Regions from separate parts of the Ruegeria sp. C5 genome, predicted to be linked through region 2. Evidence: riboswitches for the same ligand, from Rfam matches in the RefSeq annotation. Region 2 holds a riboswitch; each other region holds the start of a gene.
What was found. A riboswitch is a leader RNA that binds a small molecule or an ion and turns the genes downstream of it on or off. The one in region 2 is predicted to bind cobalamin.

Region 1 (4,210 bases), 410 kb from region 2:
CCCCAGCATCCAGAAGATGACAGAATGGGCGGCGCGGCTATCGCCGGCGAAAATCAGATAGTTGGTTATGGCCGAAAACAAAAACGACACAGCCAGACCCGCAAGGATCAGCTTTTCCGGTGCGCTGGTGCGAAGCCCATGAACCAGCGCCAGCACGATGCCCGACGCCACAAGACCGCCGCAAAAGGCAGCCAGAGGCAGAGTCCAGAAACCCAGAATATCTCCGGTCACGGTAATTACAAACACCGCCCCCGCTGCCGCACCCGAGGACAGGCCGAACAGAAATGGATCGGCAAGGTCATTACGTGTGGTCGTTTGCAGCACCACGCCAACGATGCCCAGCCCAGCACCGATCACGGCTGCAAACAACGCGCGGGGCAATCGCAGGTCGAATACGATCCTATGCAGCGGCGACATCTCTCCGTCCTGCAACCCGGTACCGCGCAATATCGCGGTGAAGGTGTCGGACAAAGGAATCGAGGTTGTGCCGTAGATCGTGGAAATCAGCAAAAGGGCGGTCAGAACGACCGCCCCCAGCAACAACGTCAGGCCCAGTCGGCCCATATTAGCTCTGACCCGAATGCATCGCGCGCGCCATCTTCGAGATCGCTTCGATATTTGCCGGTCCCGGCGTTAGCTCTTCGTAGCGCAATCCGATCCAGCGTTCGTTCTTGACGGCATCAGTCTGCGACATGACGGGATGTTCCTGCAGGAACTTGAAGGTGTCCTCGGCACCATTGCCGGTCTGATAATCCAACAAAACCAGGAATTCCGGGTTCGATGCAGCAACGGCCTCCCACGAAGTGCGGCCCCAGCTCGTGTCCATGTCATGAGTGACGTTTTCACCACCGGCGGCTGTGATCATCGCGTCGGGAATCGCGAATTTACCGGCGGTAAACGGAGCATCTGCAGGACCATCCAGAAGAAAGACGCGGGGCTTGGGCAGTTCAGCAGTCTTGGCTTCGATCGCTGCCAGCTGCTCTTTCCAGCCCGAGACCAGAGCCTCGGCCTTGTCTTCGACTTGCATCACCTTGCCCAAGCGCAACACATCGCCAAACAGAAGATCCATGCTGGCTTCGGGGCGATCCTTGTCCAGATGGACACAGCTTTCCGTTAGAACCAAGGTCTTGATTCCGAACGGTTCCAATGTATCTGGGGTCACATCACCACCCGGCTTCATGCCATAGTACCAACCGGCAAAGAACAGGTCGGGTTCAACCGCCACCAAGTTTTCGACGGTCGGATATTTCGGCGCAAGCTCGGGGATGTCGCCGCGCAGGGCATCAAAATCAGGGCTGGTCTTGTACCAGCCGGTGATGCCGGTCAGGCCGACGATCTTGTCCTGCAGACCCAATGCAAAAGCCATATCGGTCATGTTCATGTCATGCACAACCAGGCGCTCGGGCGCGGTATCAAAAACCAGCGGTTCGCCGCAGTTGTCTACGGTGACTTCTTGCGCAGCAGCACCGCTTGCCATGGCGGTGGCCAACGCCACGGGCCAGATGTATTTCATCTCAGTGTGTTCCTTCGACTAAGTTGAGATTGTGGTTCTTCGAATATCAAGCGCCGGGATCACGCGGCCTTCGTGGAGAAAGCAGAGGAAATCAACGCCAAAAGTTTCGCGGACTCTTTCGGGTGTCAGCACCTTGTCCACCGATCCAAACTCGATCATGCGGGTCGATTTCATCAGCGCCACGTGTGTGGCGAATTCGGGGATCATGACCAGATCGTGTACGATCATGACCACGGTGATCCCAAGCTCGGCGACCAAAGACAGCATCCGCCCTTTTGCATCAGGATCCAGATGGTTGGTCGGTTCGTCCAGAAACAGCAACGAAGGGTTCTGCGCCAAAGCACGTGCGATATGGGCACGCTGACGTTCGCCTCCGGACAGTTGGGCCATGCGCTTGTCCGCGAGATTGGCGAGACCGGTCAGGTCTAAAATCCGGTCCAGCTCTTGCGCGTGGCCTTCGGCAGAGCGGTCCGCACGGATGGGTATTTGCCCCAGCGCAACATAATCGCGTAACGCCAAGCGTCCATCGGGCAGTTCCTGCTGACCTACCACTGCAATCATGCGCGCACGCTCTTTGGCCGTGAGCTTTTTCAGACTGCGTCCTTTGATCCGAACATCACCAAGTGCCAGCGGCTCAGCGCCGCACAACAGATTGAGAAGCGTCGTTTTCCCCGCCCCGTTCGGGCCGGCGATGGCTAGAATGGAACCCTCGTACAACTCGAACGAGACGCCCTGCAACAGGACATCTCCGGTAAGGGCATAATACTCAAGGTTTTCGGCAATCAGAAAGGGTGGCAACGTCATTGCGATGCCCCCTGTTCGATCCGCGGCATGCGCGAGAGGGTTTTATTGAACAACGCCTGCGGGCGATCAGTGGCATTTGTCCAGCCATCCGGGCTTTCACGATACTGCGCTGCAAACTCAGCCAGCGCCTGCACCTCATCCGCGGTCTGAATGCCACCAAAAAGGTATTGCGCCTTTCCTACGGCCTGGAACCCAACCGTTCTGGGACTATCGCAGCCTGCCATGCAAGACGACGCGCGGATCGCAAAACTGCGATGTAATTTCCCAGTCAACGCATCGCAAATTTCATCAAGGGGCAGCCCTTCAGTGCAGCTTTCGCAGACTAGAATGAAATGATCAGGCGTATCTGGCATGGTCCACTCCACTTGTTTCCAAGCGCATGCGGAAGCTGCCGACAATGTAAACACGCGATTGACGCGCCATCAAAGCCTCCTTCCAGGACGCCCCGCCCCGAGTTGGTTAAACATCTGATGGCAGGTCTCCTGACTTGCGGGTCCGCGCTCGGCCAACCTTCCCGACCCTGTGGACCAGTGGCTGTTTGGCCTTGCTCACCGCTTACAGTTGCGGGGGCAGTTACGGAATTGGCACCTTTTGGCAAACCTCACCGTATTCCCTTTTCATCCCGCGGCAACACCACCGGGAACCATCAATCGATTGAGTGCCCGAGAACACCGGACACGTCAATGATAAAGTCGAAGGCGCCCAACTCTGGTCGAGGATCGAGCGCGGGCAACCACGTGTCCGTAGCACCAACCGAATGGGTTGGGCTGCGCGCCGAATTTGTCTGGCCACGGCTGTCCATAGTTGGTGTGTTTGGAAATTAGACAATCTGAGGTAAGCTGAACAAATTTAGAGGTTTAGCTTTGTCAGCGCCTTACCCCTGTTTGATCATTGCCTGGGTTTATCCAAGGAGACGGTTCTTTGACGCATGTTTCGCAAAACGCATTGCCGCCGGATATTGTTGATGATGTCATTGACCACAATCTCGAGGCCGTTGCACGGTGGAAAGGCCATCGCTTAAGGGCTCAGCATGGGCGCAGTCACGGGTGCGTGGCTGCAACATTCACCGTCAGAAACGATCTACCAGAACAGTTCCGTCACGGCCTGTTTGAACAGCCCGCAGACTATACAGCCGCACTTCGCTTTTCCAACGGCGCGCATCTGGATGACCGGAAATCGGATGCCCACGGGATGGCGATCAAGCTTTTTGACGTGCCAGGCCCCAAGCTGATCGACGCCGAAGCACTTGCACATCTGGGGACCACACAACTCAGCGACGAGTTCGATTTTGTATTGGTCGATCAGGATGTGTTTCCCAGCTATGTCCCCGATGAATATGAGCGATTGGGCAGGCTTGTCGCCACATTACAAGCGGTCCAGCACGCGATCAAAGGGCGACGAAAATGGAGCCTTAGGTTGATCATCAAAGGGCTGCGCGCAGGATTTCGAGCCTTCCTCACTCGTGAAGGCAAGCGTCAGTTTCGCGTCGCGAGTGATTTTGCCTCGAACTATATGCACTCGCCTTTTGAGGTCCATTTCTGGTCGACAACACCGTATCGGCTGGGCCCCGATCTAACAGTCCGATACCTAGCCCGCAGCGCTAAACCAAAAATTCCGGCACATCCGGTAGACGACCCAGATGGGATCGGGCAGTGTTTGCGGCAAGACGTGGCCGATGGAGATAATCACTTCGAGCTGTGTGTGATTGAGCCCCCGCGCCCGGCCGACGAATTCGATGTGCTAGACAATCGCATCCGGTGGGCATGCGATCCGCAACCAGATGCACCTCTTGATCCGTACCATCATACCGTCACGCCCGTGGCGGATATCACGATTCCCAAAGGTGCAGAATTTGATCCGCAGAATGGCGACGCGATGAGCTTCTCGCCCTGG
Region 2 (4,210 bases):
CTGGATACCGTCGATTATGATGAAGCAATTGGGCGCAACGGCGCGGATCTCGGCAGCCACAGCCGCTACATCCACGCCCATACCGGTCACCGGCGAGGTGTGCACGATAGTCGCAACCTTTGTGTCCGGCGTTACCTGCGCCGCATAAGCATCTGCGGTGACGGTGCCTGTGGCGTCGTCATGGACCACCAGAACATGATCTTGCCCGGCCACCCCGGCCCAACGCGCGCAAGCGCTTCGGGTCGCGGGATGTTCCAGCGTTGTGCCAAGCACCCGACCGGTGCCTGTGCCCAGACAGGCGTTCATTATCAAACGAAACAGCAGCTCGGTCCCGCTTTCGCCGACAAAGAACTGGCCACCGGGGGCGTTCATGAACACGGCCATATCTTCTTTGGCCTTGTTGATTACCCGCACCAGTTCGTGACTTCCCGGGTTGTCGCGGCCCTGATTGTCAGGGATCGCAGCATAAGCCTGCGAGGTGCCCACAACCGAATTCAGCGTCAGCGCCCCACCCGCGTTTTCAAAGAAAATACGCGGTCCCTGCTGCGGGCAGTGGTCAACCTGCGCAAATCGGGCACGGATTTGTTCAAGCAATTCTGGAGTGATCTTGGTCATCGGGAACCATTCCTGCGAAAATGTCATTCTGGCAAGATATATGCGCCCTTTTGCAAAACTACTCACAAAAAAACTTGGGGCATTGTGGGTGGAAATTGAGACCATCGAGCCAAGAGAACTCAGCCACAAGAGCAATATGGTTCGCGAATTTCAATTTCGTCGGCCCGATCACACCCTCACGCATGCCTTCGCTTGGTTGAGAAACCGCTGGTCAGGCCGACGGTTTGTAACCTGAGCGTTGTTCTAGAGACATCGCCTTGCAAAAGAAATTTGATCTAATGCAGAACGGCTTGGACCCTGCGAAGCTACTGATTGCTACCGTCTTGGACACCAATCGCAGTGGCCATGCTGTTCTAGTTTGTCGCTCGAGTGATGGCGATTTGATTCTGGACAGTGTCACCAACAGGATCAAATCGTGGAAGGAAACGAGGTATCTTTTCCTACGAATACAGGACCCAAATCACCCTGATCGTTGGGTGCAGGTTTCTAGCTGCTAAAAACAATGTGGCGCGCCCTAGAGACGCGCCACAATAAAATTTTGGTCCTGCGACTACTGGTTGTTTCGCGGCAACCCAAGTTTAGGACACCGCTTCAAACTTTGGTCAAGCTTTCGCAGCGTTGTACAAACGCGGAGTCACCAGACCTGTACTGTTCAAACCGCGCATTGCCTTGGCTGCCGCAAGCACTGCCAGATCAGCAATCGGCTCAATGACAATTACCAGCATATAAGCGCCGCCAAAGGACAGAACCGACGCCATGGTTTCTGCGCCGAAACCCTGGCCGTAGAAGGCCCAGAACCCAACCCATGCGACTACTCCTCCCTGATACGTCGCACTTAGGGCAAGAGCTTGGCCATATTTGAGGTCAACATATGCTGTGCCGGGTGCGATGATGCGGCTGGCCAGTGCCTGTAGCGCAAATAGCGGCACCAGCAGAGTGGTCAGGTTGATGAAGTACTGCGGAAGATCGAACGGGGCAAAAAACACACCCTGAATCAGGAGACCAGCTGCCAATCCAAAAGCCGCGGGTGCAGCACCGAGAAGCAGAAACAGCGTCGACCCCAGGATGAAGTGGACTTCAGAGACACCAACCGGGAAATGCGGCAGGACTTCGAAGAAAAGGAAAACCCCAACGGTGGCGAGCACCGAGCGCATAACAAAAGATGCAGGTCCATTCGCACGCAATGTGGAAAACGTTTCTTTCGCTGCGTAAGTAGCCGCACCTGCGGCGGTAACATAGGAAAGCGCGATTTTGGCACCATTCACGATGCCCGGTTCGATATGCATGTTCTTTCTCCCTACCGCCTCACCCGGCGGCTTGTCAGGTTGAATCGACCGTAAGGCCGACAGGTTCAGTCTGGGCATAGCCCGGCGCTTTACGGCAGGTCTCCTGACTCGCGGGTGCTCGCTCCGCCAACCTTCCCGGTTCCATTACGAACCAGTGGTGTCTTGGCATCGCTCTCCGCTCACAGTTGCGGGGGCAGTTACGGAATTGGCGCCATTGAAAACACCGAACCGTATTCCCTTTTAATCCTTTTGGCTTCCGCCATCAGGAACCGAAAACAAATCACCGCTACAATGGCGGCTTCGCCTGTGTCAATTGTCTTTGCGACCTATTCCAATGTAAACTCGACCGAAGCAGGATTCACGCAACCGGTCACGTGATCAACTGGGTAAACCAAGCGTTACCTGAAACCTCTTGAAGCTCTAGCTGCTAGAGGCTTTAAGATTCGAATTAATTCGCGATAGTGCGATCCAAATACGTTAAACTTGTGAACCAGGACGAGACCTATGCTTACAAGGCGCCATTTCATTCAATCCACCACAGCGCTGTTCTCGGCGTCTGCGGCCAGTCCATTGATCGCCAAAACCTGGCCAACCGCATCGCAGAAGACCTATTGGGACAGTCAGGTCACGCCAATTGGTTACGATCCAATGACCTCAAATCCGTGGGGTGTTCACGACCGTTTTTTACCAAGACGCGTCGCGGCAAATGATGGTTTGGTTCCAGGTGACATCCATGTCGATGCCGTCGCACGATATCTTTATCATATCGAAGAAGGCGGGACCGCAATGCGCTATGGCGTAGCGATCGCGCGCGGGAACCTTTACGAGCCCGGCACCTATGTTATCCGCCGAAAGGTCGAATGGCCACACTGGACACCAACCGCTTCAATGATCGAGCGCAACCCCGAATACGCGGAATTCCGGAATGGCATGGAGCCCGGGCCGAATAATGCTCTCGGCTCTCGTGCCCTTTATCTATACGTTGGAGACCGAGACACATATCTCAGAATTCACGGCACGCCTGAGCCAAGAAGCATCGGCGGTCGCGCAAGTTCTGGATGTGTGCGAATGATCATGGCTCATATCAATGACCTCTACCCAAACGTGAAAACCGGCTCGACCGCTTTCCTATACTCTGCCGAAGATAGCGTCACAGCCCGCTCATGAATATTGGGCAGCGTACATGGACGTCGCTGCCCTCATTTCGATCAGGCGTCGCGCGCAATGCAGATCGGAGCGCCATTCGTCGCGCGCAATGGTACCAATGTCGTCTCGACGGGTCCGCTGTGCTCATACCAAAAGCAATTGTCTTCGGGCAGGAGGCGCGCTGTGGTCAAATCCTGCGCCGGCCCTGCCAGCGCTACGACCGAATCTGGCACGTTGCCTGGTTCAAGTGCTTTGCTTTTGGCCCCGGTGAACTGGGCTGAGCAACCAGCCGTAATCGAGACTAACGTGATGGAAATTGCGATCCGTTTCTGCATTGATCTGTTCCAAATTTTTTGCGTCATCTGCAATTAGATTGCATCCACACGGCCGGCCCGCAAGACGAAATGAACTAACAATATCGCAGGCAAAGAACCCGGATGAAAAAAATATAAAAGGTATTGAAGCTCTAGTCACTGTAGGAACTATTTACAAAGGACCATAGAGATTCTTGAGGTCCAATCATGTCATCCGATACCCAAAGCCACGACCATGGCCACGAAAACAAACATGGTCACCACGCATGCGGTAGCGGCTGGGTGTCACAGGCCCACCGGCCGGAAGGTGCTATTGTGCGGTGCCAACTCGAACCTACATAAGCTGTAACTTTGTAAGGAGACCCAGATGCTGACGATCGGAACGCTTGGAAAAAAGACCGGAACCAAGGTTCAGACTATCCGCTACTACGAGCAGATCGGACTTATGCCGGAACCGGGGCGCACCGAAGGTGGCCAGCGGCGTTATCGCCATACCGAACTGGATCGTCTGGCTTTTATCCGTCACGCCCGCCAACTGGGGTTTTCGCTTCAGGCAATACGCGAACTGCTTGATTTGTCCGACGATCCAGATCGCCCATGTCATGAAGCTGACAGTATTGCGCGCCGACAACTCAAACAGATTGAGCAAAGAATGGCACGGCTGGAAGCGTTACGGAACGAGCTGGAGCGCATGGTGCATGAAAGCTGTGTCGGCAACACCTCGGATTGTCGTGTTCTCGAAGTTCTACGCGATCATTCCGAATGTCTTACTGATCACGAAGAAATCGGCGCGTAACCCTGGGCAGCGTCGTTGCGAACTGGAATTAGCCCCTCGAAGCCATAGTCACT
Region 3 (4,210 bases), on a different contig from region 2:
CGTCCCGTACCTCGGCAATGGTCGGTGCGTTGCCCTCAGCGACAATAGAAACGGCCCACCGGTTGCCTGTCCAACGCTGCAGCGACGCGCCCAATCGTTGTGACAGGTCGGTCGGGGCGTTGTCGGTTGGGGCGAACTCGATCCTGCCCGGTTGGTAGGATACCAGACGCACGCCGTTTTCGACCTCGACCAACAACTTCACGTCCCGGTTGGCTCGGATCAGTTCAACCACATGTTCAAATGTTGGATAGCGTGCCAGCGCTGCCTGCACATCTTGGGCCAGCGCGGCTGTTGGCCCGCCTGCGTTGCCGCCGATTCCCGATGCGGCATAGGCCGGTCGGGCCACAGCCTGTGGCGCGGAAAGAGCATGTCCAGGCGCCCCGATTCCCTTGCCGGGGCCACCATTGGGCGGCGGAGGCGTATCTTGCAGACGCTTGATCAGCTCCTCCGGGCTAGGCAAGTCGGCCACATGGGTCAGGCGGATCACGGCCATTTCCGCAGCCATCATTGCGTTGGGTGCGGCGGAAACTTCCTCAAGCGCTTTCAGCAGCATTTGCCACATGCGTGTAAGGACTCGCATGGGCAGAGCCTCGGCCATTTGTTGACCTCGGGCGCGTTCGTCGGGGGAAACGGTGGGATCTTCGGCGGCATCCGGGGTGATCTTGACCACCGAAACCCAATGCGTGATTTCAGCCAGATCGCGTAAGACGGCGAGTGGATCAGCCCCTTCGGCATATTGCCCGCTCAGCTCGGTCAACGCGCCTGCAGCATCGCCGCGCAGGATCATATCCATCAGATCCAGCACCCGGCCCCGATCGGCCAGCCCCAGCATCGCGCGCACCTGATCCGCGCTGGTTTCACCGGCCCCGTGCGAGATCGCCTGATCCAGCAGTGAGGTCGCATCCCGCGCTGATCCTTCGGCAGCCCGGGTGATCAACGATAACGCATCCTCGGCAATCTGCGCCCCTTCGGCATCTGCAATTTTGCGCAGCAGTCCGATCATATCCTCCGGCTCGATCCGGCGCAGATCAAAGCGCTGGCAACGGGACAGGACGGTTACCGGGACCTTGCGAATCTCGGTGGTGGCAAAGATGAACTTCACGTGTTCGGGGGGTTCTTCCAGCGTCTTGAGCAGCGCGTTGAAAGCGCTGGTCGACAGCATGTGAACCTCGTCGATGATATAGATCTTGTAGCGCGCAGACGCAGCGCGATAGCGGACGCTGTCTATGATCTCGCGGATGTCATTGACACCGGTGCGGCTGGCGGCGTCCATCTCCATCACATCGACATGGCGGCCCTCCATGATGGCTACGCAGTGTTCACATTGACCGCAGGGTTCGGTGGTAGGGCCGCCGCTGCCATCGGGACCGATGCAGTTCATACCCTTGGCGATGATCCGGGCGGTCGTCGTCTTACCGGTGCCGCGGATGCCGGTCATGATAAAGGCCTGCGCGATCCGATCCGCTTCGAATGCGTTTTTCAGGGTACGCACCATGGCGTCCTGACCGACTAGATCGGCAAAGGTTTCGGGGCGGTATTTGCGGGCAAGAACCTGGTAGGCGGGGTTGGGCGTCTCGGTCATGTCTGCTCTGTCGGATTCGCGTTACGCCGCAGCGTAGAGGCCCCCGCCGCCCGCGTCCACAGCCAGCCGGGACGATTTTCATTTTGGAATGCGTGGGTATGCGGCTAAAATCCACTCTATTCTATTTACTGGACCAGTATGTTGTTGGGTGAAGTTTGTTTGGGGGGAGATTATGTCGCAACTGGTGGTTTATGCGTTGCAGGTTGGCGGAGGCACCTTGGCCTTGTCCTCGATGCCTGGGCGTGGAGGAACGTATACAGAAGACCTTGATCTTATCGCAGACTGGAAGCCCGGGCTTGTGATCTCGATGACGACTGAGGTCGAGATGATTCAGGATGGTGCGCGGAATTTTGGCGCTGATATTCAGGGGCGTGCCAGCAGATGGGTGCATTTGCCGATCGAAGATTTTGGCACGCCACCCAAAGAGATTTTGGACCGCTGGCCCCGCGTTGGCGCGACCGCACGTCAGGCGTTGTCAGGTGGTGGCCGTGTACTAGTGCATTGCCGTGGTGGCTGTGGCCGATCCGGGATGGTGGTTCTGCGTCTGATGGTTGAATGCGGTGAACGGCCTGAGGCGGCATTGAAGCGATTGCGTACGGTGCGTCCTTGCGCAGTCGAGACAAATGCCCAGATGCTTTGGGCCGTTGAACCGGCCCGTGTTCAAGCCGTTTGACGGCTTAGACACCAACATGTGGCGAGATTTCGCCACCGTTGTGCTGCACCAGAAGCGAAGCCTCAAGCATGGCGCAAGGAGGATTCCTTAGCAGGTCTGCGGGTAGGCTGCGGTACTCGGTTCCGAACATCATGTCTGCGTAGTCATCCAGCCGGCCGGTATCGATTTCAGGATCGGTTCCGCAGAATACACGTATCTGGTCGCATTGGGCGCGAAAGCGGGCGGTGCATCCTTCCGGGCAGTGCGACAGATCTATGGTGCCTTCAATCTCAAACTCAGTTTTCGTGACCGGTTTTGTGGCGGACATGGTCTGCGTCAGAGCCCGCGCCATCTGTGCCAATGCGGGGCAGGGCGCGCCAGTACGTTGGCACACGGTCGCCGCGAATTCGTGTGTTTTGGTCTTCCAGATCATCAATGCGCCCTCCGCGCGCAAGGCGAGGGCGTGGCACAGGTTGGTCGTTGCGGAGCACGATCAAACCCGTCCCGGACACCCCGCCCGAGTTTCGGTTCTACATCCGATGGCAGGTCTCCTGACTTGCGGGTCATCGCTTTGCCGACCTTCCCAGCCTTCAAGGCCAGTGGTATCTCGGCATTGCTCTCCGCTTACAGTTGCGGGGGCAGTCTCGGACTAGGTTCTTTCCGGATTTATTCGGGCAGAACCGCACCGTGTTCCCTTTTCATCCCGGCCCGATTGGGCGCGAGAACCATCGCGACATGGCTAGCGGCTGCGCCGTGCCCGAGTCAAGAAAATTGCGTCAGGCAAGTGACGTATGGTCCAGTCACGTCAACCTTGACTTGAGGCGCTTCGGGTGAACTGATCAGTTCAGTCGGTATTAGAGGGCACCATGTTGGACACGCAGCAGGCGGTTGTGACCGAGGATTTTCAAATCCCGTCCGGCCCGGCAATGTTGTCGGCGCGGCTTTACCGTCCGGTTGCCGACCCCGAAAAGGTGGTCGTCATAAACGGTGCGACTGGGGTGCCGAGGGATTACTATCAGTACTTCGCCCGATGGCTCGCCGAAGAACAGGGCATGGCCTGCCTGACTTACGATTACCGGGATTTTGGTCACTCTTTGGTGGGTTCGCAAAAGCGGTCAAATGTCACCATGGCCGATTGGGCGTTGATCGACATTCCAGCCGCCCGGGCCGAGATGCGCCGACGGTTTCCGCAGGCCAAGCTATGGAGCATCGGTCATTCCTTGGGCGGAATGTTTGGCCCGATCCAACCCGATATCGATCAGATTGACAGGATGATCTGTGTCTGTTCGGGTCTGGTAACGCTGGCGGATCACCCTTGGCCTTATCGCGCTTTGGCGGCGTTGTTCTGGTATGGTCACGCGCCGCTGGTGGTCAAGGCGCTTGGCTACCTGCCCGGGCGGTTGGTCGGGTTTGGATCGGACCTGCCTGCCCAAGTCTATTGGCAATGGCGCAAATGGTGCACCGCCCCCAAAAGCTATGTGCCAGAGATCGGCACGACACTGCCCGCCGCCCGCTGGAAAGACTTGGGCAAACGTGTCGATCTGTTTACCTTCGCAGATGATGAAATGGTGCCGCCGGATGCTGTCTGGCGTCTTGCCGATCTCTATGGACCCAAAGCCGGGCGCCATCTGCTTGCACCAAGCGAATTCGGAGTGTCCAAGATCGGCCATATCGGTGCATTCGCAAGACGGAATGCGGCAGTCTGGCCTAGGCTGATCGCCTGATAGCGCTGGGCACCGGTAGGTCGGTGCCCAGCTTCGTTATAGCCCTTTACGGGATTTTTTCTCGTGCATCACGCTGCGCACCATCTTGCCGAAAGCCTTGTCACGGGCGCGGGCCTGCGCCACCGAAGCGGAATTGTGTTGGTCTTCGCGCCGCAGCTTGCGCCAGCGGTCCAGCCGCGCGGGATCAAGCGTACCAGCGTCGATTGCCGCCTGCACCGCACATCCGGGCTCAGACTCGTGCTGACAATCCGA

Region 1: another riboswitch for cobalamin. It lies ahead of ACR0AW_RS08855 (DUF1636 family protein); the one in region 2 lies ahead of ACR0AW_RS10580 (energy-coupling factor ABC transporter permease).
Region 3: another riboswitch for cobalamin. It lies ahead of ACR0AW_RS20665 (hypothetical protein); the one in region 2 lies ahead of ACR0AW_RS10580 (energy-coupling factor ABC transporter permease).

Annotation. Positions count from the first base shown of each region.
Region 1 is NZ_JBQFRX010000002.1:182,286-186,495, reverse strand. It holds gene ACR0AW_RS08870 (iron ABC transporter permease) at 1-564, opposite strand, end outside; gene ACR0AW_RS08865 (ABC transporter substrate-binding protein) at 566-1,513, opposite strand; gene ACR0AW_RS08860 (ABC transporter ATP-binding protein) at 1,532-2,317, opposite strand; gene ACR0AW_RS08855 (DUF1636 family protein) at 2,314-2,670, opposite strand; cobalamin riboswitch at 2,773-2,980, opposite strand; gene ACR0AW_RS08850 (catalase family protein) at 3,239-4,210, shown strand, end outside.
Region 2 is NZ_JBQFRX010000002.1:591,419-595,628, reverse strand. It holds gene ACR0AW_RS10590 (aminotransferase class V-fold PLP-dependent enzyme) at 1-615, opposite strand, end outside; gene ACR0AW_RS10585 (transglutaminase-like cysteine peptidase) at 873-1,112, shown strand; gene ACR0AW_RS10580 (energy-coupling factor ABC transporter permease) at 1,218-1,901, opposite strand; cobalamin riboswitch at 1,978-2,190, opposite strand; gene ACR0AW_RS10575 (L,D-transpeptidase) at 2,406-3,068, shown strand; gene ACR0AW_RS10570 (hypothetical protein) at 3,110-3,382, opposite strand; gene ACR0AW_RS10565 (MerR family transcriptional regulator) at 3,729-4,157, shown strand.
Region 3 is NZ_JBQFRX010000010.1:51,096-55,305, reverse strand. It holds gene ACR0AW_RS20675 (DNA polymerase III subunit gamma/tau) at 1-1,582, opposite strand, end outside; gene ACR0AW_RS20670 (phosphatase domain-containing protein) at 1,755-2,255, shown strand; gene ACR0AW_RS20665 (hypothetical protein) at 2,260-2,667, opposite strand; cobalamin riboswitch at 2,759-2,979, opposite strand; gene ACR0AW_RS20660 (alpha/beta fold hydrolase) at 3,101-3,958, shown strand; gene rsgA (ribosome small subunit-dependent GTPase A) at 3,995-4,210, opposite strand, start outside.